4 regions of the Bradyrhizobium sp. USDA 3311 genome follow, and region 3 is predicted to be linked to each of the others. Evidence: riboswitches for the same ligand, from Rfam matches in the RefSeq annotation. Region 3 holds a riboswitch; each other region holds the start of a gene.
The links. Region 3 has a riboswitch for cobalamin ahead of ACVWW6_RS27255 (TonB-dependent receptor). Riboswitches for the same ligand answer to the same signal wherever they lie in the genome.
Positions count from the first base shown of each region.

Region 1 (5,273 bases), 1.8 Mb from region 3:
GATAGGCACCCCACCAGATCTGGAGCCCGGCCGGATCGAGCGACTGAAACGCCGTGCCACCATCGAGCATCACGACCACGGTGTCTGCGCTTACCGGCCAGCCGCCTTCACGCAAGCGGCGGCCTGTCGTGACCAGAAAGGGCTCGCCGATGTCGTTCAGCGGCAGCGCATGCGCCGCGCACAACGCCTGGATCGACGTGATACCGGGGATGACCTCGATTGTCGGCAAGGGATCGAGCCGGCGCGCAATGCGCAGCGAGGAATCGTAGAGCGAAGGATCGCCCCAGATCAGCAGCGCGACCCTGCCGTTACCTCCGAGATGGCTTGTGATGGTCTGCGACCATTTCGCGGCGACCGCATCGTGCCAATCGTCCACGCCCTTGCGGTAGTCCGCCTCGCCAGCGTCGCGCACGGGAAGATCGAACTCGGCGATACGCGTGTTGTCGCTGGTCAGCACATCCGCGCAGATCGTCCGCCTGAGATCGGCGAGATCGGACTTTGCGCTCCCCTTGCGCGGGATCAGGACGAGATCGGCCGCGTTGATGGCGCGGGTCGCGGCGTGCGTGAGCTGCTCGGGATCGCCGCAACCGATGCCTATCAGGGAGAGCGTGAGCATCATATTCGCGAAGGGCGGCCATGACGGCCGCCCTTTCGCTTGTCTCTTAGGCCGCGTTGTGCAGGCGCGGGGTGACGAGGCCGGGCGCGGTGACGCCGCGTAGCGACTTCGCCAGCGCCAGCACGGCGAGATCGGCCAGCGGCTCGATCACGATGACGAGCGCATAGGAGGCCGCGAAGGTCGCGATGTTGACGAGGTTGGTCATAGCAAAACCGGAGCCATAGAGCGCCCAGAACGCCACCCAGCCGATGACGCCGGCCTGATAGGTCGTCGAAAGCGCCAGCGCCTGGCGATACCTGAGATCGACATAGGCGGTGTTGCGGGCAATGATCCGCGTGGCGATCGCCTGGATCGCGAACAGCGGCACCAGCAGCGTGGTGACGTTCATGCCGTATTGCGGCAGGTCGGCCGGCTCGAAGAAGACGCCCTGGAACAGCAGGCCGAGCGCGAGGCCGAAGGCCGCGGGCGCAGCACCGAACAGCAGGAACAAGGTCGAGCCGAGGATGAAGTGCACCTCGGACACGCCGACCGGGAAGTGCGGCAGGATCTCGAAGAAGGTGAAGACGAGGCCGGTGGTGGCGAGGGTCCGCGCCGCGAACGACGTGATGCCCTGTTCGCGCACGGTCTCGACCGCGAGCTTGAGCGCAACGCCGCCTGCGGCGATGCCGGTTGCGTAACTCAACACGAGCTTGGCGCCCGTCACGATCCCGGGTTCGATATGCATGGCTCAGTCCTTTCCTGCCGTCACACCCGACGGCCTTGGCCTCAAAACATGCACGGCCGGTCTCCTGGCTCGCGGTTCACTGGGGTTCTCCGGCCTTCCCGGACCTAGCGATCCAGTGGCGGTTCGGAGCCCCTCACCGCTTACAGTCGCGGGGGCGGCTGAGGTTTTGGGCGCCGCAATTGGGTCCGCCCATCCCCATTCCCGATTATGCTCCGGCGCTTTGCGCCACCTCGAGCACCATGCTTGTCCTGTGTGCCCCTTTCGCGCAGCCTGCGTCAAGGGCCGAACGGCGGCGGTGGCCGTCATGACGGGTATTCTCCCGCCAGTGCGCCGAACAGGATCACGGCGGCCGTCGAGGCAGCCCCGCCCCGCGCAAGCTGCTCGGCAAGCTCGGCAATCGTGGTGCGGACCAGCCGCTCGTCGGGGCGGCCGAGGGATTCGGCGAACAGCGCCGGGGTGGTCGGCGCGAGGCCGTGCGCGATCAATTTTGCGGCAAGCGCCGGAAAGGTGCGGCGGCCCATATAGACCACGGTGGTCGCCTCCGGATCGGCCAGCGCCGCCCAGTTCAGGTTTTGCGGCAGCTCGCCGGTGACGTCGGCTCCGGTCACGAACTGCACCCGGCGCGAGGTGTGGCGCCGCGTCAGGGGCATGCCGGCTTGCGCAGCGGCCACGCAGGCCGAGGTGACGCCGGGAACGATCTCGTAGCCGATGCCGGCCGCGCGCAGCGTTTCGAGCTCCTCCTCGAGCCGTCCGAAGATGCCGGCGTCGCCCGACTTCAACCGCACCACGCGCGCGCCAGTCGCGGCATAATCGACCAGCAGGCGGTTGACGTGATGCTGCTTGGTCGAGGGCCGCCCGGCCCGTTTCCCGACCGCAACGAGATTGGCGCCGGGACGGGCGAGATCGAGAATCGCGCCGGACGCGAGGTCGTCATAAAGCACGACATCGGCCTCGCGCAGCCGCGCGGCACCCTTGAGCGTGAGAAGCTCGGGGTCGCCGGGACCGGCGGAGATGAAGGAGACAAAACCGCTCACCGGTCCTCCGCGATCAGATGGAAGAACGTGCCGGTGGCATTGCCTCGGCGCGAACCGGTCTCGGCGATGACCGCACCGGTCGCGTCGTGCACGACCGCGAGCGGCGTGTCGGGCTGGGCGGCAATCGTCGAATAGTGGAATTCGTGGCCGCGCAGGCGCGCGCCGGGGCGATGTCCCGGCATCGGTGCGGCGAGTTCGGCGAGACGATAGCCCAGATGCATGCGGCGTTTGGCAAAGCTCGTCTCCAGGCCGAGCAGGCCCGCCATCTCATGGCGGACACCGTCGGCGTCGGTCAAAGCGGTTCCGAGCACCATATAGCCTCCGCATTCACCATGCACCGGTCGTGTCTCGGCGAAGGCGCGCAAGCCGCTGCGAAAGCGCGCGTTGGCCGCGATCTTCCCGGCATGAAGCTCGGGATAGCCGCCGGGCAGCCAGCAGACATCGGCGCTTGCGTCGGGCGCCTCATCGGCAAGCGGCGAGAAGGTCGAGATGTCGGCTCCCGCCGCGCGCCAGGCTTCCAGCATATGCGGATAGACGAAGGAGAATGCCGCATCGCGGGCAAGCGCAATGCGCTGCCCGGGCGGCGTCACGTTCAACCCATTCGCAGCCGGTTGCGGCGCCCAGGCGGCCGCCGATTGCAGCACCGCATCGAGATCGACATGCTCGGCGACGAAACGCGCGGCCTCGTCGATCAGTTTTCCGATCTCCGCCTGCTCCTCGGCCTGCACCAGGCCGAGATGCCGCTTCGGCAGGCTGATCTCGGCATGGCGCGGCAGCGCGCCGAACACGGCAATGCCGGCGTTGTTAAGCGCGCGCCGCACGAGGTCTTCATGGCGCGGGCTGGCGACGCGATTGAGCACGACGCCGGCAAGGCGCACGCCCGGGCGGTAGTCGCGAAGGCCCGCAGCGATCGCCGCCGCCGTCTGCGCCTGTCCCGAGGGATCTATCACCAGCAGCACCGGCCAACCCAGCATCTCCGCAATGTCGGCGGTGGCGCCTGTGCCGGAGACGCCACGCGCGGCGACGCCGTCGAACAGACCCATCGAGCCCTCGGCAAGCACGACATCGGCGTCGGCGCCGCGGCCGACGAGATGCGCGATTCCCCCGCGATCCATCGCCCAGCTATCGACGTTGACGGAGGCGCGGCCCGTCGCAGCGGCATGGAAGGCGGGGTCGATATAGTCGGGCCCGCTCTTGAAACACTGCACGCTCAGTCCGCGATTGCGCCAGGCGCGCGCGAGCGCCAGCGTCAGCGTCGTCTTGCCGACACCGGAGGCAGGCGCGGAGATGACGAGCCCTGCCGGCATCAGGAGGCCTCCGGAAAGCGCGGCTCGGCGCCGACCGGCCGATAGCGGCGGTCGTAGTCGGCGGCATAGAGGCGGCTCTCGTCGAAATCCGCGGCGCCAAGCGTCTTGCCGACGAGAATGAGCGCGGTGCGTTCCATCTCGGTGCCGACGGCGGCATCAAGCGTCGCAAGCGTGGCGCGGACGATGCGCTGGTCCGGCCAGCTCGCGCGCCAGACGATGGCGACCGGGCAATCCGCGCCGTAGTGAGGCAGCAGCTCCGCAATCACCTGGTCGAGCAGATGGATCGACAGATGGATGGCGAGTGTCGCACCGGTCGCAGCGAAGGCGGCGAGCCTCTCCCTTTCGGGCATCGCACTGGCGCGGCCCGGCGTGCGCGTCAGCACCACGGTCTGAGCGAGCCCCGGCAAAGTCAGCTCCACCTCGAGTGCCGCGGCGGCGGCCGAGAAAGACGGAACGCCGGGCGTCACGGTGAAGGGAATGCCGAGTGCGCGCAGGCGGCGGAGCTGCTCGCCCATCGCCGACCAGATCGAGAGATCTCCGGAATGCAGGCGCGCGACGTCCTTGCCGTCCGCATGCGCGGCGGCGATCTCGGCGATGATCTCGTCAAGCGACAACGGCGCGGTGTTGACGATCCGCGCGCCCGGCGGACAATGCGCCAGCACGCCCTCAGGCACCAGCGAGCCGGCATAGAGGCAGACCGGACAGGCGGCGATCAGGTTGCGTCCGCGCAACGTCAGCAGATCGGGAGCGCCCGGCCCGGCGCCGATGAAATGCACCGTCATGCGCCGTCTCCTTCCGCGATCGCGGCCGTCGCGGTGCGATCCTGCGAGACCACCCGCGCCGCAATCAATCGGGCGCGAGGGCCGGCCGCGGCGAGCGCCGCGGCCTCGGCGACCGATCCGGTCCCGAACTTTTCCGCGATGAGCCTGGACTGCGTCGGCGTGTCGATGCCGGCCAGCACCTCGGGCGATACCGCCTTGATCGGCACACCGCATTCGCGCGCGAGCTGCTGCAGCGCTTCTGCATCGGCCTTGTCGCTGACGGTCGCCACCGCCGCAAGGCCTTCAGCGCCGCCCGCCGCCAGCAGCGCCTCACGCAACGAGGCCAGCGTGACATCCTGCCTGAATCCGAGCCCGGCGACCTTCATCGGACCGCACTCCACTGCACCACGGGACGCGCCGCCTCCCAGGACCGGTAGCGGCCGAGCGGGCCGGCATGGGCGATCTCGACCCGCATCAACTCGCCGCCGTGGCGCTGGTGCAGTTCGCCAAGCAGCGCTTCCGTCTCCAGCGTCACGGCATGTGCAACGAGCCGTGTGCCTGCCCCGATGCGCGACCGAATGGCATCGAACATTGCGCTATCGAGACCGCCGCCGATGAAGACCGCATCCGGCGCGTCCAGCCCAGCGAGAGCTTCGGGCGCACGGCCCGTGACAACAGCGATCCGATGCACCAATCCGAACGCCGCCGCATTGCTGCGGATATTCGCGGCGCGATCCTCGCGCATCTCGATTGCCGTCGCCGTCCCGCCGCAGAGCGCCCACTCGACCGAGATCGAACCCGATCCGGCGCCGATATCCCACAACCGTTCGC
Region 1 covers NZ_JBSSFI010000001.1:7,468,773-7,474,045, forward strand. Annotated here, with positions in the region: gene cobF (precorrin-6A synthase (deacetylating)) at 1-616, opposite strand, end outside; gene ACVWW6_RS35830 (energy-coupling factor ABC transporter permease) at 663-1,340, opposite strand; cobalamin riboswitch at 1,378-1,592, opposite strand; gene cobA (uroporphyrinogen-III C-methyltransferase) at 1,643-2,374, opposite strand; gene ACVWW6_RS35840 (cobyrinate a,c-diamide synthase) at 2,371-3,681, opposite strand; gene cobM (precorrin-4 C(11)-methyltransferase) at 3,681-4,463, opposite strand; gene ACVWW6_RS35850 (cobalamin biosynthesis protein) at 4,460-4,828, opposite strand; gene cbiE (precorrin-6y C5,15-methyltransferase (decarboxylating) subunit CbiE) at 4,825-5,273, opposite strand, start outside.
Region 1: another riboswitch for cobalamin. It lies ahead of ACVWW6_RS35830 (energy-coupling factor ABC transporter permease); the one in region 3 lies ahead of ACVWW6_RS27255 (TonB-dependent receptor).

Region 2 (5,273 bases), 1.8 Mb from region 3:
CATGGAGACGCTTTTCGCAAGGACCCGACTGTCTTCGACCCTGACATCGCCAGGCAGATCGAGCGAGGGCTGTCCTGGTCAGGCGCGGACGTCGCGGGTGCGCTGGTCGCGAGCGCCGCGATCGCCAATGCATTCGCGGCCTTCTTCGCCGAGGTCGATCTGCTGCTGACGCCGACAGTCCCCTGTGTCGCCTGGCCGTTCACCCAGCTCGGACCCGACATGATCGGCGGCCGCGCGGCGAGCCCGCGCGCGCATGCGGTGTTCACGCCGTTCGTCAATCACGCCCGCCTGCCGGCGATCTCGCTTCCCTGCGGCACCGACGCCCGCGGGCTTCCATTCGGTCTCCAGATCATCGCCCGGCGCGGCCAGGACCGCACGCTGCTGCGCGCCGCCCGGCAGATCGAGGCGCAGTTGCGGGCGTAGCTTTGCGAGATCGCGACGATTTCGGAATAGTCGCAATATACCCCTGTTTTGCCCGACGGGTCAAATCGCGCCGATGCCTGCGTAAGCCGTTGATTCCACTATCACCGGCTACTGTGCATGGGGTTGTTTTCGCACTTTTTGTTTGATCGGGCGTCCTAGCTGGCGAAAGACAGACGCAACCGCCGCCAGCCGATGACGATGCCGGTGATGGAGAACACCAGTCCGAGCGCGCAAAGGCCCACGATCAGGACATCGCGCAAACGCGGATGCGCCAGCAGGACTGGAAAGTCGAGCGTGTGGAGCGCGCTGTAGAACCAGCGATAGGCTCGCCGCGACGCATCCAGCCTTTGCAGCACGCGGCCATCGGCGCTGTCGATGTCGAACCAGAGGCCGCCGCAGCGGGAACGATAGACGGGTGCACCGGGGACGACGGACCGCGCGGGATAATCGTCGCTATCCGCGAGGATGGACGGCGCATTGCAGGCCGTCGCAAGCCTCGTCACCATGCTCCCGATCACCCGCGCACTGACGACCGGCGCCTCCTCGCTGTCGGGCCCAACCACAACCTGTTTCTCGAGACCAATCCGCTCGCGTCGATAGAGGCTGCCGTCAACGGCAAACCATTCGACCTCTCGGGCCGAGGGCGATATTCGCTTCCGTTCCGCCGATGGGGCGGTCGTCCAGTCCGGCGGTGCATCGATCACGCCGGCTTCGGCCGGGGTCAGCTGCCCTCGCGAGAACAGCCGGCCGTGATCCATGGAGAGCCATCCACTGAAGATCCACGTCAGCACGAAGACGGTCGCCACGAGGCCGATGATATGATGAAGGGCGTGCCAGCCGCGATAAGGCGAGGAGATCCGGTATCCTCGCATCCTGGAACGCACGATTCCGAGCACTGCACCCAGCATGGCTGCAATCAGCGCCAACAGCGACAGCGTCCAGACCACGCCGTCCCACAGCGCCCAGTTGCTTCTCAGGACCGTCGGATAAATCCAGTGCAGGACGCTGCCGACGAGGTTCCAGCCGCGCTCGCTTCGCGTCGTATCCAGCACAACCTCGCCGGTGCGCGACGAGACGTAGAGCTCCGTTCCGGCCGCGTCGCCGAGCGTTGCGCGAAACAAGGGCCGGTGACGATCAAAGCCGTTCGGCACGCTCCACTGGTCGTAGTCCGCCTGCGCAACGACAGCCGCATGCGCGGCATCGAGCCCGCGTTGGCGCGCATGCACCTGCGCGATGGCGAGCGCGGCCTCGGGCGACCGCACCGATGCATCCTGCCCGTCTGTCGCGCGAACCGCGCGAAGGTGCGAGGACCCCGACACGACGTAGACCGGCCCGTCGCTCCGCTGAATCAGGCGCAGGCGCGTGGCATCGGCGATGCCGCTCGCAGCCACGGCATCGGCAACGCCGATCCTCACCTCCGTACGATCCACCGGCGCGAGACCGGCAATCCGCTCCGCTTCCGTCAGCGATGGAAACGGAACGAAGTGCATCACGATTCCCGTCGCGAACTACATCGCGAACAGCAGGCAGAACGCGATCCCGAGCCAGCGATGCAGCAGGACGATCGCGCCCATCATGTGGTCAGCGCCCTACCATTTGAATGCGGCCGAGAGTTCATAGGTTCGCGGCGCGCCCAGCAGGATCTGGTCGGGATAGAACGGATCGCCCCAGATCGCGTAGCGCTTGTCCGCGATGTTGCGCACCCGGAAGGTCAGGCGGGCCTGGTCGACCGCATTGAAGACCGCCTTGGGGATGTCGACGAAGGCATAGACGTCGGCGACGGTATACGCCTTCATCGTCACCGTGTTGGCATCGGTATTGTAGCGGTCGCCGACATGACGGCCGGTGATGCCGACTTCGACCGGCCACGGCGTGAAGAAGCGGTACGAGGCGCCAGCATTGGCAACGATGCGCGGCACGTTCGGCGGCGTGTTGCCCGAGAACGATCCGCCGACGAAATTGTAGTCGGCATAGCGGGCATCGACATAAGCGATGTTGCCCCACAGCCGAAGGGGCTCGATCGGCCGCACCGAGGCGGCGAGCTCGACGCCCTTCGACTCCTGCCGTCCCGCAATATTGAGCGCCTGCCCGCCGGCCGCCGCATAGACGTTCTTGCGCAGGATGTCGTAGGCCGAGAACGACCACTCCGCCCGGTTGTCCCAGAACAGGTGCTTGACGCCGGTCTCGTAGGTCCGCGCGGTCGTGAGGTCCAGCGGCTGGGTCGGCAGCAGCAGGAAGATGTTGTTGGCGGAGATATCAGCGCCGGTCGCGTACTGGCTGAAGAAGGTGAGGCCCGGAACGGCCTCCCAGGTGTAGCCGATGCGGCCGGTGACGGGCGCCCAGTCCTTCGTGAACGGAAAGCCCGCGTTCACCAGACCGTTCTCGTCGGTCGAGTTGCGGTCGAGCCCGATATGCTCGACGCGCAGCCCGCCGATCAGCGCGAAGGTCCGCGTCAGCTTCAGCCGGTCCTCGAACGACAGCGCCTCGTTGTCGATGCGCGCGGTCTGCTGCTTGGTCGCGAGCAGTCCGTAATAGCCACGATCGAAATCGACCAGCGGAACATAGTCGTTCGGGAATTTCGCCGCGCCTGGCCTGACGAAGTCGAGATAGCTCGACGACAGCGTCGTGACCAGCCGGTTGTCGAAGCCTGCGATGTTCGTGTCCCAGATCAGGTCGGTGATATTGCCGACAAGGCGCTGGCTGTGCGCGACATAGAAGCGCTCGCGATACACTTGGTTTTTCGTGGAATCGAACGCCTCGATCTCGTTGTTGAACCACGACCGCTCCGCGCCGTAACCATAGGCCTGACTCTTCAGCGTCAGGTCCGGCGCCAGTTTCAGCTCGAAGCCGCCGCGCAACCAGACCTCTTGCGCTACGTTTCGGTTGTCGAGAACGTTGTAGTTGGTGTTGAAGGTGCGGTCGTCGATCGTGACGGCCCCGAGGTCGGTCCTGTTGAAGTAGGTGCCGGAAACAATCCCCGTCGTCGCATGCGAGCCGCTGAAAGCGATCGGCACCAGCGGCGCGCCCCAATAGGCCTTCCCGCGATCCTCGCGGTACTCGATCGCACCCCAGACCTTGAGGCTGTCGGAGATGCGGTAGTTGAGCTGGCCGGACACGTCGAGCGTCTTGGTGTTGGTGTCGTCGACAAAGCCGTTGAGCGAGGAGCGGCTGATGTCGAAGCGGTAGTCGAGGCCCTGAACGTTGGTGCTGCCGCCCGAGCCGTAATGCGCGCGGAACGAGTTCAGGGAGTCGTACGAGAAGTCCGCCTCGTTGCGGATCGCTCCGGTGTGCGGCTGCTTGGTGACGAGGTTGATCGAGCCGCCGGCGGCGCCCTCGCCCGAGATCAGCGAGGCCGGGCCCTTCAGGAATTCGACGGCCTCCAGATTGGCGGTGTCCATGATCCGCGAGGTCATGTTCTGCGGGCCGATCTTGATGCCGTTGTAGAGCGTGTTGATCTGGCTGTTGGTGAAGCCGCGCATCGAGAAGCCCGCCGGCTCCCCCGGCGCGTCGCCGGAGGTGACGCCGACTGCGCCCTGCGCCACCTCGGACACGGTGCGATAGCCCTGCTCGCGCATGGTCTCGGCCGAGATCACCTCGACGGTCGCGGGCGTCTCGCGCACGGTGAGGCCGAGACGCGAGGCGCTCTCGGCCACCGCATTGCTGTTGAGCGGCGTTGGCGCCGCTTCGCCTGGCACGGCGGGCTTGGGCGCCGCCGATGCGGCCGCTGGCCTGCGCGGCGTCGCGCGGCGCGCACTCTGCGCGTCCCGGGCAGCCGGCTTGGCCGGCTTGCGGGACTGGGCGGGCGACACCTCGACAGGCGGCAGCGGTTCGCGGACCTGCTGCGCCTGCGCGGCGGGCAGATCGGCGACTGTAAACGACGTGAGAGCAGCAGAGGCGAGCGGGAAACGGCGCGACCGTACAATACGGATAGAAGACACAGCGGGACCTCGGTATGACGTCAGTGGCACGTCACAGCGAACGAGGTCTCACCTTTGGCCTTTCAGCCGTCCGATGAAGCCGAATGTCTGTACTCCCCGACCGACATCTTCGCGTGTGACCACGGCTGACGGCAGGTCTCCTGGCTCGCGGGTCGTCACCACTTCGTCGCCTTCCCGGGACCGAGGACCCAGTGGCTTCTGACGAAGGATTATCCGCTTACAGTTGCGGGGGCAGCCGCGGCATTGGGGAAACATCCCCGCACCGCATTCCCTTTTCATCCCCTCTCGGGGGAAACCGTCGCGAGCATCTAGGATTACGATCGAGACAGAGTCAATGTGGCAGTTGCGGCGTTATTGCCACAGCGACCAACTTCCTTGGAGATAGGCATGGAAGGCGAGACCTTCCTCTGGCTGATACGCCATGCACCCGTCGACGGCGTCGCGGGGACGATTCACGCGCAGGACGCGCCTGCCGATCTCGGCGATCGCGCGCAACTGGAAGCGTTGCGCCAGCGCCTGCCGTGGGACTCTGCGAGCTATGCCAGCCCGTCGCGGCGCACGGTCGAGACGGCGCGCGCATTGGGGCTCGAACCGGAGCTGATGGGCAACTTCAGCGAACAGGATTTCGGCGACTGGACCGGCCGGCGGCATGACGAACTCGCCGCAATGGGCGGCGAAGTCTACGCGCAATTCTGGAGCGACCCTGCGCACCTGAGACCACCGGGCGGCGAAAGCTTCGAAGATCAGGTCGCGCGCGTCCGCCTGGGCCTGTCACGGATCGGCGCCGGGCCAGCAACGCTCGTCGTGCATTCCGGCACGATCCGCGCCGCACTGTGCATCGCGCTGGATCTTGCGCCGCAAGCTGCCCTGCGCTTCGTGATCGATCCGCTGTCGCTCACCAGGATCGACCGG
Region 2 covers NZ_JBSSFI010000001.1:7,462,249-7,467,521, forward strand. Annotated here, with positions in the region: gene ACVWW6_RS35800 (amidase) at 1-423, shown strand, start outside; partial or broken gene ACVWW6_RS35805 (PepSY domain-containing protein) at 579-2,000, opposite strand; gene ACVWW6_RS35810 (TonB-dependent receptor) at 2,013-4,361, opposite strand; cobalamin riboswitch at 4,475-4,676, opposite strand; gene ACVWW6_RS35815 (histidine phosphatase family protein) at 4,749-5,273, shown strand, end outside.
Region 2: another riboswitch for cobalamin. It lies ahead of ACVWW6_RS35810 (TonB-dependent receptor); the one in region 3 lies ahead of ACVWW6_RS27255 (TonB-dependent receptor).

Region 3 (5,273 bases):
CTCAAGCTCGCCGAGCACTATTATCAGCTTGCGCGCGAGACGCGGGCTGCGGTCGCGACCAGCGCTGCGGCCTGAAGGCGGCTGCAATCCGTTCTTAACATTTGGCACGCATCCTTTGATGGGAGCGAGCGTCGCGATTCGCGATGGCTCGCAGTGGGAATGCCGGGACTCGCTGCAATGCAGCGTGTCTCGCTGATGTTGCTTTGCCGGTGCTTTTTCGGGGCAATCCCATGCGTCTGCTTGCGGTCCTCATTCTCGCGCTCATGGCGGCGGCCTGCAACCAGGAGCAGGACATCACCGGCTCGACCGCAGCCTGCCCGGTGCGGAACTACAGCTCCTACAACCCCCGCGACATGAACCAGTGCGTGGCCGCCTGCAAGGCGTGCGACCATGGCAACACGGTCACCTGCACCACGTCCTGCACGCTCAAGGGCGCGCACTGAGCGGCCAGCGGTTTGCAGAAGCCTGAGGGCCGGGATCGCCGGCCCCTTGGGCATTGAGGGGTTGACGGTGTCGGGGCACCGGAACGATTCACCTGACATAATCATTGGTAGGAGCAGGCAGGACGCGGAGTCGCATGGAATGGGTATGCTCGATCCCGGCCGGTTTCTGGTGTCGTGCTCGCAGTGCGACGCGTGGCCGATGGCGGCCAACGTCAAACGCTCGAGCTGGTCGACGTCCCCGAGCGAGGTCCGCTTCGTGTGTCCGCGCTGTCGCCGCGAGGAGACCGCGATCATCTCCGCCTCGGGCGAATTGACGCCGATCCGGCGCATCGACATCCCGCCGCGCGACGTCACGGTGGCCTGGGCTCAGGCACAGCGCCAGAGAGGGCGGGCGTAGGCGGCCGCTCTATTGCGCGATCCCGTGTCGGAACCCGGGCGATCGTCGGACGTTTCCGCCCCAACATCACGTATCGAGGCCGGGCGAATGATCAGCGCGCATTTCGACACCCGTACACGGATCAACATGAAGCTGGCGCTGGATCGGATTTGCCGCAATCGGCCCAGGGGCGAGGATCATGGGTTCCGCAGGTCGGTCGCCGAGAACATCGTCCGCTGCGCGCTCGCGGGCCGAACCGGCATCGGCCAGCTTGTCGATGCCGGAGAGCGGGCGGTGGTCACGACGCGCGCGGTGCGGAAGCCTGACTGATTGTGTTTGCCTCGCGTTTGCAGCTCATCGTTCAACCGGTCGATTGACTCTCCGTACGGCCGCCTCGTAGATTGATCGGTGACGGTTCTCCGCACGGAGATCAAAAGGGAACGTGGTGCGAGATTGTCCCAACGCCGGGATTGTCCCAACGCCGGGATTGTCCCAACGCCGGGATTGTCCCAACGCCGGGATTGTCCCAACGCCACGGCTGCCCCCGCAACTGTAAGCGGTGAATCTTTCGTCATATGCCACTGGGAATCTCGGTCCTGGGAAGGCGACGTAAGGTAACGACCCGCGAGCCAGGAGACCTGCCGTCAGCCGTGGTCACACGCGAAGATGTCGGTCGGGGAGTACAGGCATTAGCTTCACCGGAGCAATCGATTGCTCCGCCGTAAAGCCTCGTTCGCTGTGACGTGCCACTGACGTCATGCCGAGGTTACAACTGTGTCCCGTATTGTCTCTGCCGCCAGGCGCCTTCGCGCCGGTATCGTTGCTGCCGTTTTCCTCTATGCGATCGATCTCCCCACAGCTTTCGCGCAGCAGGCCGCCACCGAGCAGCTGCCGCCGGTCGAAGTGACCAGGCCCGACGATCAGAACCGCACACGCGCCAGGGCGATCGGCGACGGCGACACGACGAGGCGGCGAGCCCCGAGTGGCGCGCCGGCAGGCAATGGCGCCGGCTCGTCCGGCTCCGGCGGCGAGGCGGTCGCCAGCAACGGAGGCATCGTCGGAGCCGCCACGACCGTCATCACGGCCGCGGATATCGCACATGCGCCCTCGCAGACGCTTGCCGAGATCATCGCGACGCAAGTCCCGGGTGCCCAGATCACGACGCTCTATGGCGGCCAGATCGGCGCGAAGACCAGCGTCGACCTGCGCGGCTTCGGCGCGTCTGCCACTGCCAATTCGCTGGTGCTGATCAACGGACGGCGGCTGAACGACATCGACATCGCGCAGGTGGACCTCTCCACTGTCCCGCTCAATTCCATTGAGCGTATCGAGATCACGCGCGGCAATGCCGGCGCGGTGCTCTATGGGGACAATGCGGTCGGCGGCGTGATCAACATCGTCACCAAGAACGGCGTCGGCGGGCCGCCCGTTGCCGCGCGCATCGAGGCCGGCTTCGGCTCGTTCGACACCAGGCTTGGCAATGTCTCGACGTCGCTCAATTCCGGTCCGTGGTCGACCTCGTTCTACGGCAATGCCGTCAAGACAGACGGCTACCGCGACAACAATCGCCTTCTCCAGGAGAATGGCGTCGGCAACCTGAACTATACGACATCAGGCCTGACTGCTTTCGTCACCGTTACCGGCGACAATCAGGAGCTGCGATTGCCGGGCGGCCGCACCGTCGATCCGTCCATCGGCGTCGACGAGCTCGCGACCAACCGACGGGGCACCAGCACACCCTTCAACTACGCCAACCAGCAGGGCTTCAGCGCGACAGCCGGCTTCACGAAGACCCTGGCCAACGGCATCGATCTGATCGTGGACGGCGGCGTGCGCGACAAGAAGCAGCAGGGCGCGTTCTTCTCCGGCCCGGCGCCGGTTCCCGCGTTGTTCACGTCCACCTATGTCGATGCCGATCTGACGACATGGTCGATCACGCCGCGGCTCAGCGTGAAGGGCTTGCTGCTGGGGATGCCGTCGCAACTGCTGACCGGCCTCGATTATTACGATGCGAGCTTTCAGCAGAACCGCGGCGCCGGCCGGGGGCTTGCGCCCTGGCACAATTACGATCTCAGGCAGCAGACGGTTGCGGGCTATTTTCAGCACGCATTGGGTGTGGCGCCGGCGACGGACGTCTCCTATGGCGCGCGGGTGCAGAACGTCAGTCTCTCGGCGCGCGATCATTTTGACGCCGCAGCTCCGTTCAACACCGACATCGGCGCGCTCCCGCTCAGGAGCGACGAGACCCAGTACGCTCTGCATCTCGGTGCCGAGCATCGCCTCAACGACATGGTCTCGCTGTTCGGCCGCGCTGCGCGCGCGTTCCGCACGCCTGACGTCGACGAGCGAGTGTCATCGGGCCCTTCATTCGACCCCTTCTTCAATCCGCTGCCGCAGACCTTCCGGCTCAAGACCCAGACCTCGCAGGATGTCGAGGGCGGGCTGCGCATCAAGGGAGGCGGGCTGCAATTGCAGAGCAGCCTCTATCTGATGGACCTCGCCAATGAGATCCATTTCAACCCGGTCCTGTTCTACAACACCAATCTCGATCCGACCCGCCGTTACGGCTCGGAGACCAGCCTGTCCTATCGCGTCAACGACTCTCTGCTCCTGCGCTCCGGCATGGCCTATACAAGGGCCGTGTTTCGCGAGGGCGTCTGGGCCGGCAACGACGTGCCGCTGGTGTCGCGCTACACCGCGAGCGCAGGCGTCACTTGGAACATCTGGCAGAACTACGTCGTGCTCGACGCCACCGCGCGCTTCTGGAGCGAGCGGCGCATGGACAATGACCAGGCGGGAGCACAGCGGCCGATCCCAGCCAATGGCACGATCGACCTCAAGCTCAGCGGTCAGTACGAGCGCTACTTCTGGTCTTTGAGCATCAACAACGTGCTGAACGCGCTCTACTACGACTATGCGATCGCAAGCACCTTCACGGACGGCCGCTTCAGTGCCTATCCGCTGCCCGGCCGCACCTATCTGCTCAAGGCCGGCGCCAGTTTCTGATCAAGGCTCCGACCGCGACGGGGGGCTGTCATAGGCCCCCGAATGGACTAGAATTCGAAAAGAAGGAGATTACTCATGGCTCTCAGCACCCTGCCGCCTCACGCCGACCGTTTCCGGCTCCATCCGGTCGCGCCGCGCCTTGCATCGATGTTCTGCTTTGCGCTGCTGGCGGTGTCATGCGCGCTCGCAAGTCTTGCGCTCGCCTGCGCAACGCCCTTTGCGGCCTTCGCGGTCGTCGCGGCCGCGATGTTGCCGCTGCGGCCGGCACTGCTCGTCGTCAGCGGCGCGTGGCTCGTGAACCAGAGCATCGGCTTCGGCGTGCTGCACTATCCCGTTGCCGGCAGCACGATCGCCTGGGGCTTTGTCATTGGCGCTGCTGCACTCGTCGCGACCGCGGCCTCGTCCGCCGCGCTCCGTGCGCTGGCGCATGGCCGCACGCCCCTGATGCTGGCGATCACATTCGTCCTCGCCTACGCGGCCTATGAGCTCGTGCTGCTCGCTGCGACGCCGGTCCTCGGCGGAGAGGGCGCCTTCACCGCGGCCATCGTGGCGCGGATTGGACTGACCGGCGCCGTCTGGCTCGCCGGCCTCGTCGCCGCCTGCGAGATCGTCCGCCTGGTCGATCCGTTCGGGCGCAAGGGCGCGATGTCGGCCTGAGCGGCCCTCTGAAAGCCCCGGATGGGAGCGCAGTGAAATCCGGGCTACGAGATCTTGCGTTGCCCGACGGGCAAAACACCCCCGCGGTCGGTCAATCCGCTTGCGCAAAAATATTCCACTTTGCCGAAATTCGGATTTGTCGTATGTGTCGCCCATCCCGGCTCAACCTTGAGGGGCGATCTTGTGTCGTCACGTGTCGCGAGCCGGGCTTGCGGTGGACGCGGCAGCGTCGGGCGCGAGAGTTAAGGGCAGGGCGGATTGCTCTCCGTGAGCCCAGGACTTCGTGCTGGATGAGCGACGCTGTCAGGTTCGTCTCGCCTGTAAGTTTCCGGCTCCGTCGACAGGGCTGGGAAAACTGCGGCGAAATGGCGGGCCGTGCGTACGGCAAAACCGTGTGGTCCTGGCCGTCGTTGCTACGGTCAAGCTCTTGCGGATGCGGCAGTCGCGTCAACCGGCGCGATGTCGGCGACTTTCGCGAGAGTGAGGGAGGCCAGAACGAACTCGGCTCCCGGGAGAGCACGGCATAAGCCGTCCAACCACTGCGCAGGGAAGGCCGAGTGATTGGCTACACCTGTATGCTGCTGTGCGGTTTCTCTGCGTGTGCTTTCGCGCAGCAGACCGCGGGTGCCGTCGGGCACCCGGCCTTCCCTGCGGCCTCTTGATTGAGAGGGTGGAGCGATCAAGCAAAGCTCGGGCGAAATGCGCCGCGAGGATGCGAAGGCGTGTCTGCGATTTACGATGCGAGTTGGAGGATGACGCCGATGCATCTCGCTCCGTCATTGCGAGCGCAG
Region 3 covers NZ_JBSSFI010000001.1:5,701,987-5,707,259, forward strand. Annotated here, with positions in the region: gene ACVWW6_RS27235 (hypothetical protein) at 1-75, shown strand, start outside; gene ACVWW6_RS27240 (hypothetical protein) at 231-443, shown strand; gene ACVWW6_RS27245 (hypothetical protein) at 583-840, shown strand; gene ACVWW6_RS27250 (hypothetical protein) at 928-1,149, shown strand; cobalamin riboswitch at 1,215-1,479, shown strand; gene ACVWW6_RS27255 (TonB-dependent receptor) at 1,594-3,825, shown strand; gene ACVWW6_RS27260 (hypothetical protein) at 3,901-4,482, shown strand.

Region 4 (5,273 bases), 5.2 Mb from region 3:
GCTTGCGTGCTATCGTTCATTACCCCGAGCTGAGAGCGCTCGTATCGTCATCCTTGGGCGGGATAGCAAGGAGCTTGCCGGTGGAGCTTCGGCCTTGCTGTGCAGGTCTGCCGCTGCGGAAGACCAAAAGTCGCAGCAGCGTTTGCCGAGAGAGCCGGGTGCACACCGATTTGTGGACCCGCTCGGCAAGCCATTTGGAGCATCGCTGAAGGCGCGTCTGGCTTGCTGCAGGTACCAAGTCCCACTTGCTTCGTCCAATCGGGCTCGTTTTAAACAGCGGGCCCGATGTATCCCCATCCCGCCTCACCCCTCATCCAGCTCGCTCATGGCATCATCCATATCCGACTGGGAGTCGCTTATGACTTGCGTGGCGATGGAAACGAGCGCCTTCTCGAAAGCTTGCTGCAACAATGCCGCAGGCGAGCGGTTGCCGCCGTTCGCCGCGGTGTCGGGGTCTGCGCCAGCCTCTGGCCTTGTCGCTGCGATATCGGCGGCGCCTGCGTCCATGTCGTAACACTCACATAGCGGCGTCGCCGCGAGATGACCTGCTCTCTGATAGCAGGGGCAGCTTGCGAGAAGCTGACGAAGATCGCGTCTCTGATAAATTCTGCGATCACTGATGTTGAGTTGATTTGCCTCGTGGAATGTCGATGTGCAAAGGACTGTGCTGGACGACACGAAAGGTGGATCGGCTGGGCATCTGTCAGCGAAAAGACCGTCCGGGGGCAAGCCCTTGGTGAGCGAATATTAAATTCCGGCTCGGCGAAATTCTGTTGCATCATAAAAGTCGCCACGTTCAACCGCCGCGATGCGGTCCAGCAGGCAATCGAAGGACAGATCTCCCAAGCCAACTGTCCATGGCAAGATGCAGCAGATGTGACGAAATCGACCTCGCGCTTGCCGTTCTTGTTCGCGGTTCTGAATGTCAAGCACCTAGATTGCGAAGACGCGGCGCGGCTGATCTTGATTCTTTCTAACCCTGCAGAACGATTTTTCCGGCGCGTGCGCAAGCGTATCACGTTGATGGGGCTACGAAAGCCTGCGCGCTTAGCCCGTAATTATCGCAGTCGCTGCCGTTCGAAGTTCAATAGGTCTTCGAGCTCCCACAAAAGTGCCGCGACTCTGAGGATCGCTTTTGGCGCCAATTTGTCTTCTCGTACGCTGCAATAAGGAGGCCCGCCCTCTGTCTCACGATGCGAGCCAAAAAAAGACGCGATGGGGTTGCACCTCGCCAAACTTCTGGGATAGGTCATCAAGTACTTGGAAGTAGCAGCCGGCGACCGGGTTGCAAAATGAGATGGGAGACATTTGGGTGCGAACAGAGTTTTCGTGTATCAATCGGTCTAAAGCGATCTTTGATGACATTTATGCTTTGGATGATCCAAGGGCATACTTCTCTGTCCTGGGCGACTTGGATTATATGATCCCGGACGTGGCTGAGCCGGTCGTGCGACAAATTCTGGCAGCGAAAGCTTCCGCAACCGGTCTTAAGCCTGTCGTTCTTGATATTGGATGTTCATACGGCATCAACGCAGCAGTGCATCGCTTTCCACTGACCTTCGGGGGCCTGCGTCACCGCTACGCTCGGCGCGAAATGAGGGCGATCAGTTCTGAGACACTGGTGCGCCTCGATCGCAATTTTTATGCGGCTTGGCCCGATGTCGGGTTGGCGCGGTTTATCGGCTTGGACGTGTCGGCGCCGGCGATTAGCTATGCAACAAACGTTGGCCTCCTGGACCAGGGCATTGTCGCTGACCTTGAAAAAGACGCGCTATCGACAGACAGCGCGCAAATTCTCCGCTCTGCGGATGTTATCATGTCGACGGGTTGCATCGGCTATATTACCGAGAAGACGTTCAGAAAAATTCTCGATGCGACCGAGAGATGTCCATGGATCATCTCCTTCGTGCTACGAATGTTTCCATTTGAGTCTTTGGCCTCGACCTTCGCGAACCGTGGCCTTGTGACGGAACGTCTTTACGGCGCGACATTTATCCAGCGCCGCTTTCGCGATGCTGAAGAGTTTGAAGGTTGTTTGGCCAGCTTGGCGGCTCTTGGCGTTGATGCGACCGGCCTTGAATCAGAAGGGCTGTTTCACGCCGATCTGATCTTGTCTCGCCCTGAGGCCGATGCGCGCGCCACTCCTCTGGAAAACATTGTCACGGTCGCCAGCGGCAGGGGGCGGCCGATCGGCCCCCGTTACGTTCATGTTGAAGGCACCGAGGGCTTGCAGGTCGCGCTAGAGCCATGACAGGTCAGAAGCCGCTACGCTGCGCGCCAGCCCCGTTCTGGGCTGGATCAGGAGGTCGAGAACGAAGCCATTCTGGCCAACAGAGCGCCGCAGCCGATGATATTTCGGAGGGATGGACCTCTGGCTCGACCATGCGCAAGCCGAAGTAAAAACCAGGAATATAGCCCACGCGGGACCGATCACTTTCGAGCGGGAGGCTATAGCGCGAGCGATAAACGTGCTGGTGTTCTAGTTCTCGGCCGCTCCATTCGTTAGCTTGACGGTGTCCTTTTGCCCTCGGGAGCTTGATCTCCCGCAACGGAAGGCTTGACGAATCTCGTCGGGTGCCGCCTAGATGTGGATCTGTCTCGGTCTTCTGTCCTTTATTTTGTGGGACCGAAGCTAAGAGGGAACCCGGTGCGCCGAACGGCTGCTCCGGGGCTGCCCCCGCAACTGTGAGCGGCGATCGGTTCATGTCAGTGATCGATCTCTCGTCAGTCGATCCACGCTCGCTGATCGGAAAGGGACGGGTCGGCCTCCTCGACTCGACCGGCACCTATGACGTCGATCGCTTACGACTTCTGGAAGCGGCAGCAGCAGACCCATCGGATGGGCGAGGAGGTGCCGCTCGGCGCCGATCTCAAGGACTGGGCGTCGGACCGCGTCACCGCCAACGAGCGCGCGCTGCTCGCCCAGATATTCCGTTTCTTCAATCAGTCGGACATCGAGGTCGGCGACAACTATCTCAAGCGCTACATCCCGATCTTCCAACCGCTCACCGTGCAGATGATGATGGCGACGTTCACCAACATGGAGACCGTCCACATTGACGCTTATGCGCTGCTGCTCAAGACACTCGGCATGCCCAAGACCGAGTTCGAGGCATTCCGCGACTATGCGCAGATGCGCGCCAAAGCGGACTACATGCACGAGTTCGGCGTCCATACCGTGGCTGACGTCGCTCGCACCCTTGCGATGTTCGGCGCCTTCACAGAAGGCATGGCGTTGTTCGCGAGCTTTGCCATGCTGCTCAATTTTCCGCGCCACAACAAGATGAATGGCATGGGACAGATCGTAAGCTGGTCTGTGCGCGACGAGAGTCTCCACTGCGAAGGGATCATCAAGCTATTTCACGAATGGCACCGCGAAACCGGCGTGGTGACGCGCTCCGTCCGTAACGACATCATCGACGTCGCCAAGACCATGGTGAAGCTGGAGGAAAACTTCGTTGATCTCGCCTTCGGCCTCGGCAAAATCGAGGGCATGCGGGCTGAGCAGATCCACGCTTATGTCCGCTATGTCGCGGATTGGCGACTGACCCAGCTCGGAATTACCCCGGTCTTCGGCTTCTTCGAGGCCAGAGAGAGCGGGTTTACCCAGCTCCGGCCGCATCCGTTGCCATGGCTGGTCGAGATCCTGAATGGGGTCGAGCACGCCAATTTCTTCGAACAGCGCGCTACGGAGTACTCCAAGGGGCGAGCCGCGGCAGCTGGGATGGCGAAGAGGGGGTGGGCGGCTTTCGGCCGTATGCAGGACGACCGCAACAGCGTTTTGTTGGAGCGCGATCCTGATAATGCTCGTACTTTCGCAGAAGTCCGCTGATGCTTGCGGAGCAAAGCTCGACCAGTGACATTAATCCAGCCTACCGAAGATGTGATAGTTGACCCATGAGGGCGAGCCGTTGCAGTCACGCCAATATTATCAATCGCTCGCGTCCTTGCATTGTGGGTGCTCACGTCTGCCAACAGGGCAGGACAAGCGGCAGGCGGGGCAAGCAGTTCGAATGTTGGACCTGCGCGGTCAGAACGCGCCTATCCTATTTCAGAACGCACTCTCACCTTTGTCGTCGAGGACATGACCGTCCCGCGATCTTCTAGAATCCCCGCGGGATGTCGCTGGACGCGCTATACCGACTTTGTCCTCTTTAGCGCCAGCGCGTTTGTTTCTAGCGCGTCCATATGAACAATGATCTCATCCATATCGAACTTTGGCTTAATCGGGTCGGTCGGCCTTTGATTGGACGCTGCCGTGACCATTGCAATTCTGAAATGTCCCTCAAAGAGGAGCTTGGCCGCGGAATAGCCGCCGGCCCGGTCGCCTTCATCAGGTGCTCGTCGGCAAGGTCGCTCTGTCGGCCCTCGAAGATGACCCTGCCGTGGCTCGGCTACAGCCGCTAGTGAATGGGCGGATCTTCCGGGTCTGCAGGTCGGTCTTCCTCCATACCTTCGGGCCAAGGAGTCGGGTCTAGCGACGGTGTGAGACGAATGAAGCCCTCTTCTCTCCATTCGGCTGTGTGAGGCACGCCGAGCATGGTGAAAACCTGCGTTGGGTCGTGCTTGCTCGGCTTCACTCCGCTGCGCTCCAGCATGTCGATTTGAGCGCCTGTGGCTGGTTGACCAGCGAACACCCAGTAATCCTTGGCGAGATGTCCGTTCAGCATACGGAACTCGGAAAGCTCTGGCGGTGCAGCTTCGGGAGGCCCAGCTTGAGGCGGTCCCGCTTGCAATGGCGGGGCGTGAGAGGGGCCGGCGTGCGATGGTTCAGGCCGCAATGGGGCGACGCACGATGGTCCGGCATGCGATGGCTCTGCCTCCGATGCCTCCACGTGCGGTTGCTCGGAATGCGACGGGTCGACTTCCACATTCTGCCATATCAGATCTTGATCGAAACCAGGATGTTCCTCGATGGCCTGAGCGATGGTTTGCTGCGAGAGATGTTGCGGGAGGTTTTCCGGCTCTGGCTCGGCATCGGCCGCAGGGGGCGTATACAGATCATCCTGCCAACCCAAGTCTGGCAAATAGCGGAGCGCTAAATCCAGGTATGGCGCATAGGGCTGCCCAGCATCCAGATATGGAGAATAGGGATGGCCAGCGTCCAGATATGGCGAATAAGCCTCCCCCCTGCAGCACTGGAGGAGCAGCTCCATCTGGCGGAGCACTAGCCTGTGTGTTGCTGAGCTGCCGCTCAAAGCCGGTGGTGTCCGTCGTCGGTCGCGGTGTGTCGGGCTCTGGGCTCGTAGTCGCCGAGCCGACTGCATTGAAAT
Region 4 covers NZ_JBSSFI010000001.1:487,606-492,878, reverse strand. Annotated here, with positions in the region: gene ACVWW6_RS02320 (hypothetical protein) at 304-507, opposite strand; gene ACVWW6_RS02315 (class I SAM-dependent methyltransferase) at 1,313-2,251, shown strand; cobalamin riboswitch at 2,583-2,755, shown strand; gene ACVWW6_RS02310 (ribonucleotide-diphosphate reductase subunit beta) at 2,852-3,832, shown strand; gene ACVWW6_RS02305 (hypothetical protein) at 4,404-5,156, opposite strand.
Region 4: another riboswitch for cobalamin. It lies ahead of ACVWW6_RS02310 (ribonucleotide-diphosphate reductase subunit beta); the one in region 3 lies ahead of ACVWW6_RS27255 (TonB-dependent receptor).